Regions from separate parts of the Thioalkalivibrio sp. ALJ12 genome, predicted to be linked through region 2. Evidence: predicted binding sites of a transcription regulator. Region 2 holds the regulator's gene; each other region holds the start of a gene.
What was found. Region 2 encodes sigma-54, which starts transcription at its own class of promoters, with help from an activator protein. Its sites were predicted from a motif close to TGGCANGNTNCNTGCTT; they were not measured.

Region 1 (4,521 bases), 540 kb from region 2:
ACGAGCAGGCCCTGGAGGCCACTCAGCGCCTGCGCGACAAGGACCCGGAAAACCCGCAGGGCTTCAACCTGATGGGCGCCGCCCTGCTGGGGCTGGGCGAAATCCACGAGGCCCGCCTGATCTACCAGGAAGGATTGTCGCTCCACCCGGACAACAGCACCCTGGCACTGAACCTGAGCTCGCTCGAGGTCCGCCAGGGCAACCTGGAGACGGCCCGCGAGATCCTCGAGGACCTGCAGGAACGCGACCCCGGGCATTCCACTTCGGCGATTCGGCTGGCAACACTGCACTTTCAGCAGGGCGAGATGGAAGCCGGCAAGCGTTGGCTGCAGGACGCAATCGAGGCACACCCGGATCGGATCGAGCCCTACCTGATGCTGGCACGCGCCCAGAACCAGCAGGAGGATCACGCCGCCGCCCGATCCACCCTGGAAAAAGCACGCGAACATCACCCCAACGACACCCGAGTGCTGGGCCTGCTGGTCGATCTGCAGGAACGCGAAGGGGACTTCGCGGGCGCGGCACAGACGCTTGGGCACCTGGCCATATTGCGGCCGGATGCCGCGGAGCTGCGCTTCCGGCAGGCGCGTAATCTCGCCGCGCTGGGCGAGACCGAGCAGGCGGTCACGGCCCTGCGCGAGACGCTGTCGATCGACTCCAGCCACATGAGCGCGCGCATGGTGCTGACCCGCCACCTGAGTCTGGCCGGCGAGGTCGACGAGGCGCGTCAGGTCTTCGAGCCCGTCGCGGAACGCGCCCCGGAGGCGGCGCAGGTGATCGCGCAGCAGGCCTGGTTCGACGCGCAAGCCGGCGAGCTCGAAAAAGCGATCGAAGGCTACGAACGCGCCCTTGAGCGCGAGTCCCGACGCGACTGGCTGGTGGAGAAATACCAGGCTCAGCAGCGCGCCGGCCATTCCGAGGCGGCCCTGGAGACGCTGAAGGGCTGGCTGCAGGACCACCCGGAAGATGCGGCCTCGCGCCACCTGCTCGGCTCGGCACAGATCAACGCCGGCCACGAGGCCGAGGCCCTGGAAACCTACGAAACAGTGCTGGAACAGCGGCCCAACGATGTCATCGCGCTGAACAATGCGGCGTGGCTGGCCCGCGAGACCGACAACCCTCGCGCCCGCGAGTACGCCCAGCGAGCCGTCGAGCTGGCCCCGGATCAGCCCGCGATTCTCGACACCCTGGGCGTGGTGCTGCTGGAGGGCGGCGACACCGAGAGCGCCCTGGAGACCCTGCAGCGAGCCTACCGGATGAGCCCGCAGGCACCGGATATCGGGTTCCATCTGGCACAGGCCTACCAGGCCAGCGGCGAAACCGAACAGGCGCGCGCCCTGCTGACGGAGCTACTGGAGGCCCACGAAGACTTCCCGGAACGCGAACGGGCCCAGTCGCTGCGCGAGTCGCTATAGGCGAGACAAGCGGGAAGGATGCCCTGACCTGAAGCCCACGCTCGCGTGGGCTTCAGTGTTTCTCCGGGACGATTACGGTCGCTTCAACAGCAGATTGTAGCAGTTGCCCGAGATCGAGGAGTCGACCACCTGGAATCCGGCGCTGGTGAAGCGGCTCAGGATATCGCGGGCCTCGTACGGGGTATGCAGGATGCCCTTGCGCATGCCCCAGCGGTTGATGCGTTCGGCAATCGCCTTGAGTGGTTGCGGCGTGCGCGGGTACAGCAGGACGTTCGCAGCCAGGGTGCCCCCCGGCTTGAGCACCCGAAAGGCCTCGTGGATGGCGCCGTCCACATCCGGAAAGCAGTGCACGGAGTTGGCGATATTGGCCGTATCGAACTCGCCGTCGGCGAACGGCAGCTCCGCAGCGTCGGCGTGTTTGACAGTCACGTGCTCGTCCTTTGCGAAGCGATGGCGCGCGCCCGCCAGCATGGATTCGGCGTAATCCACGCCGACGACCTCGCTCTCCGGCAGTTTGCGGCGGCGCCGCCACTTGATCGCCATCTCCAGCAACGTCCCGGTGCCGCAGCCGATCTCCAGATGCCGGGCCCCCATATTGCCGCCGAAAAACCGGATCTGGGCGCCCAGGGTGCTGTTGTAGGCAAAGGTCAGGATGAAAAACCCCCGCGCGTCGTACCACCACGGTGGCGACTTGTAGGCCTCGGCAATCTCGTCGCGGGTCTTGGCACGCTTGGACATGTGACATCTCCTTCACGGAAAGAACGGCCGAACCCCCAACCCCCGCCGTCCGTTTTTTTTACATGGCCCCTTTACAAGACCAGAACCAAAACATGAAAACCTCTGTTAAATCCTACAGTTAAATGGTTTGGCACGCAGCCTGCTTTACTTCACTCGCAAGACAGGACGACTAGCAAATTGAAGTGGAAGTAAGCGTTAACCCAAACACATTGAAGCTAACTGGTGGAGGATTTCAACATGGAAAGGTTCAAGCAAACAGCGCTGGGGGCGGTACTGGCAATAGCCAGTCTGGGGCTTGCGGGCACCGCACATGCCGGCGTCTTTACGATTGATGATTCGCAGCTCGATCTCTCGACGATCGCAGTCGGCGAACGTCAGGTTGACCGTATTACCGGCGGGTATGAGGAGCTGCTGACCCTCGATACCGACGGTTCCTTCGACGCGGCGGCCTACTGGAACGTAGGTCAGTACTTCCTTGGGGGTACAAGCGTCAGCAATCGCCTGGGCGCCAGCGGGGACGATGGTGATCTGTTCTATGGCCTGTATGCCGTGTTCCAGTCCTCCGGGACTTTCGACGCGGGCACGGGCGAATTCACCGGCACCACCGGCTCGATCGCGCTCTACCTGGACCCGGACCTGAATACCACGTTCGGGTTTACCTCGGGCGATGCGGCCGACGGTGTGGCCCTGGGCGGCACGGGCGACGACATCCTCGTCGGCTGGTCCGACATCTTCGAGCGGGGTGCTGGTCGCTTTGAACCCGGCTCGGACGATATCGGCAGCTTCGCGCTGATCTTCAACGAGTGGATGCTGACGGATGAAGGCAAGCAATTCTTCACCAGCCCGGACCCGTTCTACATGAATGTCCGTGTATCGGGCCAGTTCGACTTTATCGAGGGTTTCGAGGAAGTCGATCAGCGCACTACGTTTGATGTGGTCGGCTCCGCCGACGCCCGGTGGTACGGGGTCCCCGAGCCGGGCATGCTGCTTCTGCTGGGAACCGGACTGGTATTGCTCGGCTTCGTCGCCACGCGACGCCGCCGCCGCGACACCGGCCTGGCTGCCTAGCAGCCCTTGTGGTTGGGCCTTCTGCTCCCCCCTGGGTGGAAAGCCTCTCCCGGCCCCTCGTCTTCGGACGAGGGGTTTTTTTATGTCTGGATATACGAAACGCGAGGCTGGATGTCGGCTGTTCAGACCTGAGCCCGCAGGCGCGCGAGCCGGCGGCGGCCGATGGCCAGTAGCAGGCGTTGCAGGGGGTTGCGATTGCCACCGGGGCGCCAGGTGCGGGCGAGGCGCTGGCGGTAGGCATCGAAGTGAACGCCGTGCGGGGCCCAGACGACACGGCCGCGTCCCAGCAGGATCTTCAGGGCCTCGGTACCCATCACCCCGGCGCACAGCTCGCAGGCCATCACGGTGGACGGGCCATGCTGCGCCCTCAGGTCGACGGCGGCAGGATCGGCCAGATAGCCCATCTGCATCATCGACGGGGCCAGGCCCATCATGAAACGCAGCGCCAGCTCCTCGTCGGGCAATCCATCGCGCAGGTCGAAGTAGTCATCGAACGACAGACCACCCGGGCGGAAATTGAGCAATGCGGCCCCCATGCCGAGCGGGGCCACGGTGATCGCCGGGATCCCCCGCTCCGCGCACGCGGCGAAGACCTCGCGGCGGACCTGAAACACGAAAAAGTCGAGCCCGTCGACGTAGAGATCCACACCCTGCAGGAAGGCCTCCAGATTGTGCTGGTACACCCCCTCCGGGAATGTGGTGATCTCGAGCTCCGGATTGATGTCCAGCGCCATCTCGCGCAGGACCTCGACCTTGGGTCGGCCCAAACGGGACATGCCGGCCCCCGCCTGGCGGTTCATGTTGTGCAGCTCGAAGCAGTCGAAATCCGCGATATGAAAGCGCCCCACCCCCAGGCGGGCGAGCGTCAGCAGATGGCTCCCGCCGACACCGCCAAGACCGGCGATCGCCACCCGCGCACCGCGCAGGCGTTCCATCTCCGGCCAGGTGACCCAGCCGTGGGTGCGCCGGAACGCCGCGTGATAGTCGAACTCAGGCATCAGGCCGCGCTGGCAATAGCGTCCCAGAGAGAGTCGGAGGGATGAGGGTCGGAGAGATTGGTATAGGAGTGTGCATACAGCTGGCTCAGCGATGGAGAACGGTGAATCCCGGACAGGGCTGTAAGCAGACTAATATGAAATGGCGCGCGGCGACCGTGGTAGTTCTGAAGCGTGCCGATCTGCTTCACCTTCAGGCCGTGGCGCCGCAGGATGCGCGCCAGCGACGGCTCCATCATGGCGAAGGCATGCGAGCGGCCCTGGATCTCCATCATGGCGACCGCACTCATGAACAGGCTCAACGC
Region 2 (4,521 bases):
CGGCAGTGCTGGCACGGGGCGTCGTAAGAGAGAAAGTACTGCCGGGAGAGCCATGTTCAGGCGTCGCCGAAGGCCCGGGTCAGTTCGCGTTCCAGGGCGTCCGCGTCGCCGGCACGGCGCAGCGAGGCGATATTGTCGGGCTGCGAGAGACCGCGCGCCAGCTGCGCCAGCAGGTCCAGGTGCGCGCTGGTCGCCGCCTCGGGCACCAGCAGTGCGATCAGGATGTCCACGGGTTCGTGATCCATGGCGTCGAAGTCGACCCCCTGGTCCAGCCGCAGGACCGCGACCCGGGGGGCATCGAGCTCGGCCAGACGCCCATGCGGGATGGCCACGCCATGCCCCAGACCGGTGGAGCCAAGCTTCTCGCGGGCAGACAGGGCCTCGAAGATGGCCCCGCTGGCCGGGCCGGCGGACTCCTCGCCGCCGACGGCCAGCAACTCGGCCAGGGTCTCGAGCGCCCGTTTCTGGCTGGAACACTCGGGCTCCAGCCGGATACGGGCGCGGGTGATCAGCTCGGCAATGGTCATTGCGTTAAAGGGCCTGTTCGCGGTTGCGCTGGGCACCCTCGGCGCGGTGATGGTCCTTGACCTTTTCCTTGTGCTTGATCAGCTGACGATCCACCTTGTCGATCAGGCCATCAATCGCCGCATACATATCCTCGTGACTGGCTTCGGCGTGGATGTGATTGCCGCTGACCTGGAGATTGGCCTCCGCCTTGTTGTTCAGGTTCTGGTTTTTCTCGTGGGTCAGCACCACATGCACGTCGATCACTTTGTCGAAGTGGCGTTCCAGCTTCGCGAACTTTTCGTTCACGTAGTCGCGCAGGGCGTCGGTGATATCGACGTGATGGCCGGTCAGGTTGATCTGCATGGTCAGGCTCCTTTTTGCTTGGTTCCACTGGGCATACTCGCCATCTGCCGGCGTTCGCTGGAAGACGGTATGTGCATAGCCTCGCGGTACTTGGCCACGGTGCGTCGGGCCACATTAATGCCCCGATCCGACAGGATCTGGGCCAGTTTTGCATCACTCAGTGGCTTGTTCGGGGTCTCGCCACCAATCAATTCCCGAATCATGGCACGGATCGCGGTCGCCGAGCATTCGCCGCCATCGGCTGTGCCAACATGACTGGAAAAGAAGTACTTGAACTCGAATACCCCACGCGGGGTGTGCATGTATTTCTGTGTAGTCACCCTCGAGATGGTCGATTCGTGCATCTCCAGGGTCTCGGCGATATCGCGCAGGATCAGCGGTTGCATGGCAACCTCACCATGCTCGAGAAACCCCTGCTGGCGCACGACGATGGCCTGGGCGACCCGCAGCAGGGTGTCGTTCCGGCTGTGCAGGCTCTTCAGGAACCAGCGCGCCTCCTGCAACTGATCGCGCATAAACGCGCTATCACGCGCATCGGAGACCTGCCGCACCATGCCCGCATAGAGATCGTTGATGCGAATGCGCGGCGCAATCTCCGGGTTCAAGTCCACGCGCCAGCCATCGCGGTCATGGCGGACATAGACATCCGGCACCACATATTCCGAAGTGGACTCGCTGATCTGGGCACCGGGCCGCGGATTCAGGGTGCGGATCAGGTCCAGCGCCCGCGCCAGCTCGTCCGGGTCGCGCACGCCGGACTGGCGCTGCAGGGCTCGGTAGTCCCGCTTGGCCAGGCTCTCCATGCCGTTTTCCAGGATGGCTCGAGCCGCGTCACGCGCCGGGGCATCCGGCGCCAAATGGCGCAGCTGGATCTCCAGGCACTCGCGCAGGTCCCGCGCACCGACGCCCAGCGGGTCGCACTGCTGAATCCAGTGCAGCACCGCCTCGACCTCGTCGACCCCCACGGGCTCGTCTTCGCCCTGGCTGATCATCTCCGCCAGCGCCTCGAGTTCACTGTCCAGATAGCCGTCCGGGCTGATCGCGTCGATCAGCGCCGCCCCGATCCGTTGGTCTCGTGGGGTCAGGTGGCTCAGATGCAGCTGCCAGAGCAGGTGATCCTGCAGGCCCTCGTCCTCGCCGTCGGAGGTATTCTCCAGCGGGTCGCGGTCGTCCAGGCCGCGTGGGCTCGGGGCGGGCTCGTAGATGTCGTCCCAGCGACTGTCGGTGCTCAACTCCTCGGGGATCACGTCATCGCCAGCCGTGTCGGCCTGCATGCGATCCCCGTCGACCCGTTCGCCCCCTTCCTCCGGGCGCTCGGGCGGGGCCTCCTCGCCCTCGTCCTCCACCTGCTCGAGCATGGGGTTGCTTTCCAGCGCCTGCTGGATCTCCGCCTGCAACTCCAGCGTGGAAAGCTGCAGCAGACGGATCGCCTGTTGCAGCTGCGGGGTCATCGTCAGCGTCTGCCCCAGCTGCAGATTGAGCCCGGGTTTCAGCATCGCGGTTTGAGGTCCATGGTGACCATCAAGATCATCTTAAGGAAACACTGATCAATGTTCACAGTCGAAAGTTTTCTCCGAGATACACGCGGCGCACCTGGGGGTCGTCCAGCAGCTCCTGCGGGGTCCCGGCGCTCAGGATGCGGCCCTCACTAAGAATATAGGCCCTGTCGCAGATTCCGAGGGTCTCGCGCACGTTGTGGTCGGAAATCAGCACACCGATCCCGCGCTGGGCCAGATGCCCAATCACGGCCTGGATATCACCCACGGAAATCGGATCCACGCCGGCAAACGGTTCGTCCAGGCAGATAAAGCGCGGGTCACCGGCCAGTGCCCGCGCGATCTCGGCGCGGCGACGCTCGCCCCCGGACAGGGCAATCCCAGGGCTGTGGCGCACGGTCTCCAGCTGGAACTCCTCGATCAGGGCATCGCCGATGCGGCGTCGCTCGTGGCGGTCGAGCTCCGAGCGCAGCTCCAGCACCGCCTGCAGGTTGTCCCAAACACTCAGCCGACGGAAGATCGAGGCCTCCTGCGGCAGGTAGCCCAGCCCGGCTCGGGCCCGCGAATGAATCGGGGCCCGGGTGATGTCCCGGTCACCCAGCGTGATGCGGCCACGATTGGGCCGGATCAGGCCGACCAGGCTGTAGAAACAGGTGGTCTTGCCTGCGCCGTTCGGTCCCAGCAGGCCCACGACCTCCCCTGGTGCCAGATCGACGTCGACACGATCCAGCACCGTACGCTTGCCATAGCGCTTGGTCAGCTCGCGGCCGGTCAGATAGCCGGCCATCGGCGCAGATTCGCCACCGGCCGCGGCGGGCGCGCTGGTGTCGAGCTCGTTCATTCGTCGTCTTCGCGGGGCTGGATCCTGATACGTACACGCTCGTCATCGGCCTCGCCACGCTCGGCCTCGATCACATCCGTCTCCAGGTCGTAGACGATGCGCTTGCCGCGCGCTTCCTCGGCTGCCGTGACCACATGCGCCTGGTCGGTCAGGATCACCCGGTCCTCGTTCAGCAGGTAGTCGATGCGCAGCGCGGTGGCGATGCGCATCTCGCCCGTCTCCGGGTCCGGGGACTCCAGCCGCGCAGGCTCGCCGTGGGCCTCCATCTCGTAAGGGCGTCGGTCGCGGCTGCGCACATAGACCTTGTCGGCCTCCAGTGTCATGTCCCCGCGAATCACCACCACATCACCGGTATAAGTGCTTACGCCCCGCCGGTCGTCCATCTCCGCACGATCGGCGGTAATCTCCACCGGCAGGGGCTGCTGCTGGGCAATGACCGGCGCGGCCAGCAGCAACAAGGCACTGCCCAGCAGCACGGGCCATCCGGCCCGGGCGAGCGACGACCCACCACGTTCAGTCATTTGCGGCTTCCTCCTCGCCCGACTCGCTGTAGAGCGTGTACACGTCATGGAACAGCTCTATGGTATCCCCTCGCGAGTCGACGCGCAGACCCGTGCCCCGCTGGAAAAGGCCAGGCTGCTCCAGCGTCGACGGGGCATCGGAGGTGGCGATCATGGTGTCGGTCGCCACCTTCACATCGGCGGATTCAATCACCGTGCGCACGCGCTCGTCACGCTCGGGCTGCACCCCCCGCGTGGGGCCGATCAGGTCCAGGATCTCGTCCATCGGTCGGTGCAGCGCCTCGGGCGCAGTCCAGTGCCATTCGATGCCGCCAGCGTCAAAGATATCCAGGTCGGGGTCGTCGATCAGCTGCGGGCCGTCGCGGCCAAACTCGCGCAGACGCGTCCCGCGCAGGCGGTGACTCAACTCGCCGTCCTCGCCAGTCGCGTGCAGCGTGAAGCCCTCGATCTCCAGCGTCACCTCGCCCTCCGGCTCGTGCTCGCTGGCAACAGCGCCGGCCACCAGCGCCGCCATTGGCAACAGGATCAGCGCCACCGGTCCGGCCACCCACTTCATCCGTCGACGTACTCCGCGAACAGGGCCTCCAGCCGCCCCTGGGCCGCCAGCAGGCCCTCGCAGACCTCGCGCACCGCGCCGCGACCGCCGGGGGCCTGCGTAACCCAATGTGCATGCTGCAATACCAACGGGTGGGAATCCGCCACCGCGATGCCGAGCCCCACACGGCGCATCGCCGGCAGATCGACGATGTCGTCGCCCACGAAGGCGGCCTCGTCGGGCGCGTGGCCGCTCTGC
Region 3 (4,521 bases), 630 kb from region 2:
CTTCCTCGTTGATCGGCTCGCCGTCAACGCTCATGAAGGCCGTCCACTCTCGTTCGTCGCTCTTCACGAAGTAGATGCGCGCATCGCGGGACGTCCCCAGCGAGTCATACACCGTCAGGGACGTCGAGTAGTTATAGCTGTCCGGATCATCGAACTCGAACTCGCCCGGATCCAGGATTGGAGCATCCGACTGGAGATTGACCAGAGCCTCAATGTCACTGGTAGCCTGCGGCGCGGAGGCCCCTGTCTGCAGACGCAAATCCCCAAGCTGTCCGGTATTGAAATCAGTATCCGTGCTGCCCGGGTTGATTGGCGGATAGCCCTGCAGCTGCTGACCCTGGTTGTTCACCAGGTTGCCGTCGCGGTTTACCTGAAACTCGCCAGCGCGCGTATAGACACGATTGCCACCATCGTTCATCACGAAAAAGCCCTCGCCATCAATCGCGAGGTCGAGACCGTTCTCGGTGAACTCCGTGCGTCCCTGCGAGAACTGCTGTGTCACCGCCATGAGACGCGAACCACCCCCAGTCGCGGTCTGGCTGACGCCACCAAAACTCTGCGCAAAGACATCACCGAACTCGGCGCGCGAGCGCTTGAAACCGGTCGTGCCGGCATTCGAGACGTTGTTGCCGGTGGTCTGCAGATCGGCCTGCGCCGAGTTCAGTCCGCTCAATCCGATATTGAAGGGCATACTGGTCTACCTCCGTTAGAGTCCGTCAGCTGCTGATGCGCCGGACATCCGAGAAATTGATCTCGCCCAGGCCACGGACCATCAGGCCCAGACTGGAATCGTCACCTACCGAAACACTCTCGACGCGGGCATCGAGGAACACATCTACTGCTTCATTGTCGGAACCGCTCTGGGCCGACGCGCGGAATTCATATACGCCCGGGGCCGCAGGCGTCCCGTCATCGCGCAGACCGTCCCAGGTGAATTCCTGCAGCCCCTCACTGGCCGAACCCAGATTCATGCTTCGGATGCGTTCACCCGTGGGGCTGTACACCTCGACCTGCAACTGCCCGGTCGACTGATCCAGATCCACGGCGCCGCGCACCGTGCCATCCGCACCCAACTCGCTGAAGTCGGTTGGGACAAGGACGTCCTTACCCACCAGGGAGGCCGCTTGCAGGGTCTGGCTCTGGCCCATGGACTGAGCGAGTTTCTCGAAGGACTTCGAAAGCTCTTCGATCCCCGTGACGGTCGAGAACTGAGCCATCTGACCGATAAACTCCCCGTTTTCCATCGGTTCAAACGGGTCCTGATTCTGCAGCTGGGTAGTCATCAGCTTCAGGAAATCGTCCTGACCCAGGCGATCCGTCTCCTTGTCGTCCTGCTTGGGACGTGACAGGCCCAAGCGGTCCAGCATTTCGGGTGATATCTGAGTCATGGGAGGCTCCGGTTTAGCCCTGGCCGATCTGCAGCGTTCGCTGCAACAGCTGGCGCGAGGTCTCCATCACCTCGACGTTCGCTTCGTAGTTGCGCGAGGCCGACATCATGTTGGCCATCTCCTCCACCACGCTGATCGCGGGACGGAAGATGTAGCCGTCTTCGTTGGCCTGCGGATGGTTTGGTTCGTAGTGCGCCTGTGGCGGCGCGCGCGACTCATCAATTCCCGCCACCCGCACGCCATTGGAGGCGCCGTTCGGATCGGCCTGGTTCATCACGGTCTGAAACAGCACCTGCTTCGCCCGGTAGGCCTCGTCGGGGTTGGTCGCCACGGTGTTGGCGTTGGCCAGATTCGACGCGACCGTATTCAGCCGCACCGACTGCGCGGTCAGCGCGGAGGCCGAGGTGTTGAACAGATTAAACAGATCACTCACGACATCACTCTCCTGTTCCCAGCGTTGGCGCGCGCATTAGCGCTCGCCCCGCAGAGCATCACGGATGCCGGAAACCCGGCGGTTCAGGAACTCGAGGCTGCTCTGGTACTGCAGGGAATTCTCGGCAAAGGCCGCCCGCTCCAGCTGCGGGTCCACCGTGTTGCCATCCAGAGACGGCTGCGACGGCACGCGATAAAGCGTCTCCATCGACCCGTTGGCACCACCCGCCCCGCCGGCGCCGATATGGCCCTGATGTGTGCTCGCCATCGGCATGTTGCCGCCCTCGCCGGCCGCCGCCTGCAGCACCGAGCGAAAGTCGATATCGCGCGCTTTGTAATTCGGCGTATCGGCATTCGCGATATTCGAGGCCAGCAGCTCCATCCGCTTCGCACGGACGTTCACCGCCTCCGGGAGAATGCCCATCGCCTTGTCGAGAGAGAGACTCATCCGTCGTACCCCGTCCGCCACTGGCGAACTTCAGGTTCCTCGGGACGAAACCGCTTCGCCCCGTACGACAGGGACAAAGCAATTGGTGTGCCACTATGGGCCGAAAGAGGTTGGGAGAGCAGCGCCGAGGGTGGCGCCCGGATCGCGGGAGCGACCGTATGGAAAGGCGGAAAGGGCCGATCAGCCCTTCAGGCGAAGGACGGAGCCGTACTCGGTGCGAACGGTTTCGAAGGCCTGGGTGTAAGGACCCGCTGTCTCGGAAGCGCCAAGAAACAGATAGCCACCGGGATTCATCTGGCGGGCAATTCCGTCAAGAACCTGTCGCTTGGTCTCGGCGGAGAAATAGATCAGCACGTTGCGACAGAACACGATGTCGAACTTGCCCAGCGCCGCATAGCTGTCGATCAGGTTGAGCTTCTGGAAACGGCAGCGGCGCTGGATCTCCGGGCGTACGCGATGGCCCTCCGCCACGGTCTCGAAGAAGCGGGCGCGCCGCGCCTCGCTCAGGCCACGGACGATGCTCAGCCCGTCGTACACCGCGCGCCGGGCATCGTCCAGAATCTTCTCCGAGAGATCCGTACCCAGGATCGATACCGGCACCACACGCTTGGGCCGCGATTCCTCCCACTCGGACGCCACCATCGAGATGCTGTAGGCCTCCTGTCCGCTGGAGCAGCCGGACGACCAGACCTTGATCCCTGCGCCTTTCTCCGCCCGTTCCGGGAGCAGTACATGGCGCAGGATCTCGAACGGGAAGCCATCGCGAAACCAGGAGGTTTCGTTCGTGGTCATCGCGTCGATCACACGCGTGCGCAGGCGCGGGTTGGGCGCCTGGCGCATTGCGTGCAGCAGCTCCGGCACACTCTTGTAGCCGAACTCGTCCAGCAGCCGCGACAGTCGGCTCGACACGAGATACTGACGACTGTCGCCCAGCACCAGGCCACAGCACTCGGAAAGAAAACGCGAGAACTCCTCGTAGTCACGCGAGTCGATCACGAAGTCATCCTTGAAAGTCGACGGTACGGGCGGACGGGCACGTTGATGACGAATCCTTGACAGCGTGTCGGAAAACCCGACTGGGGAACACGCGATCCCCCATGCCGGACGGATGCAGTATACGTGCAACCGCGCGGACGCCGACAGCATCCCAACGGGTGATCGATGCGGCGCGCCATGGCCGCTGATGTTCATGCGGCCGGCAATCCGTTACCGCTTCCATGCCGCCAGGGTCGACTCGGTCGACTAACGCAAACGGCGCAGGCACCGGCATCAGTCCTTGCGGGTCTGGTCAAGCACAGCCTCGGCCAGCTCGTCGGGGTTGAACTTGGACAGGAAGGCGTCGGCCCCGGCACGCTTGACCATATCCGTATTGAACTCCCCACTCAGTGACGAGTGCAGCAGAACCCGGAGGCCTTTCAGGCGATCGTTCGCACGAATTCGAGCGGTGAGGGTATAGCCGTCCATGCGCGGCATCTCGATATCCGAAATCACCAGCTCCACCACCTCGTCCACGGTGCCGGCCTCGGCCTGCTCCTCCAGGAAATCCAGCGCCTCGCGACCATCCTTGAAGACCACGTACTCCCAGCCCAGGCCCTTGATCGCACCCTCGATCTGCTTGCGCGCGACCACGGAGTCATCAACGATCACAATCTTGCGCTGTCCATGCTTGGCGCGTTCTTCCTCGGCCTCCGCGCGCACCGCGTCAGATACCGTGGATGGCAACGGGTTGACGATCGACAGTACCCGTTCGACGTCAATGATCTCGACCAGCTTGTTGTCGATCTCGGTGACCGCCACCAGAAACGACTCGCGCCCGGTCCCACGAGGCGGGGACTTCACGTCTTCCCAGTTAACGTTGACGATCCGGTCGACCGCGGACACCCAGAACCCCTGTACCGACCGGTTGAACTCGGTCACCACCACCTTGTGGTCGCCCGTTTCGCCCACGGCGGTACGCAGCCCCATCGCGCGCGCCAGATCGATGATGGGGACGGTTCCGCCGCGCAGGGTAGCCACACCACGCACCACACTCAGCGATCCGGGAATCTGCCGCAGCGGCGGCGACGGGATCACCTCGCGCACCTTGAATACGTTGATACCGAAAGTCTGCGAGCTCCCCAAATGAAACAGGAGCAGCTCCATACGGTTCTGCCCCACCAGCTGGGTGCGCTGATTCACATCGTCAATGAATTGACTCATTGTCCTGCTCTCCCCCTCGCCCAGCGGCCAGCCACCTCGACTCGCCGGCCCCAG

Region 1: pepA (flocculation-associated PEP-CTERM protein PepA) is a predicted target of sigma-54. The motif match lies at 2,282-2,298, and genes of this name have one in related genera.
Region 3: flgB (flagellar basal body rod protein FlgB) is a predicted target of sigma-54. The motif match lies at 2,345-2,361, and genes of this name have one in related genera.

What each region holds. Positions count from the first base shown of each region.
Region 1 covers NZ_KB899538.1:315,966-320,486, forward strand. The annotation lists gene prsT (XrtA/PEP-CTERM system TPR-repeat protein PrsT) at 1-1,415, shown strand, start outside; gene F467_RS0101590 (class I SAM-dependent methyltransferase) at 1,488-2,153, opposite strand; gene pepA (flocculation-associated PEP-CTERM protein PepA) at 2,391-3,221, shown strand; gene F467_RS0101600 (ThiF family adenylyltransferase) at 3,344-4,219, opposite strand; gene F467_RS0101605 (PEP-CTERM/exosortase system-associated acyltransferase) at 4,219-4,521, opposite strand, start outside.
Region 2 covers NZ_KB899538.1:859,705-864,225, reverse strand. The annotation lists gene F467_RS0104115 (PTS sugar transporter subunit IIA) at 57-527, opposite strand; gene hpf (ribosome hibernation-promoting factor, HPF/YfiA family) at 532-870, opposite strand; gene F467_RS0104105 (RNA polymerase factor sigma-54) at 873-2,366, opposite strand; gene lptB (LPS export ABC transporter ATP-binding protein) at 2,425-3,153, opposite strand; gene lptA (lipopolysaccharide transport periplasmic protein LptA) at 3,204-3,728, opposite strand; gene lptC (LPS export ABC transporter periplasmic protein LptC) at 3,721-4,284, opposite strand; gene kdsC (3-deoxy-manno-octulosonate-8-phosphatase KdsC) at 4,281-4,521, opposite strand, start outside.
Region 3 covers NZ_KB899538.1:1,486,300-1,490,820, reverse strand. The annotation lists gene flgE (flagellar hook protein FlgE) at 1-691, opposite strand, end outside; gene F467_RS0107095 (flagellar hook assembly protein FlgD) at 717-1,388, opposite strand; gene flgC (flagellar basal body rod protein FlgC) at 1,402-1,821, opposite strand; gene flgB (flagellar basal body rod protein FlgB) at 1,858-2,268, opposite strand; gene F467_RS0107080 (protein-glutamate O-methyltransferase CheR) at 2,449-3,264, opposite strand; gene F467_RS0107075 (chemotaxis protein) at 3,538-4,467, opposite strand.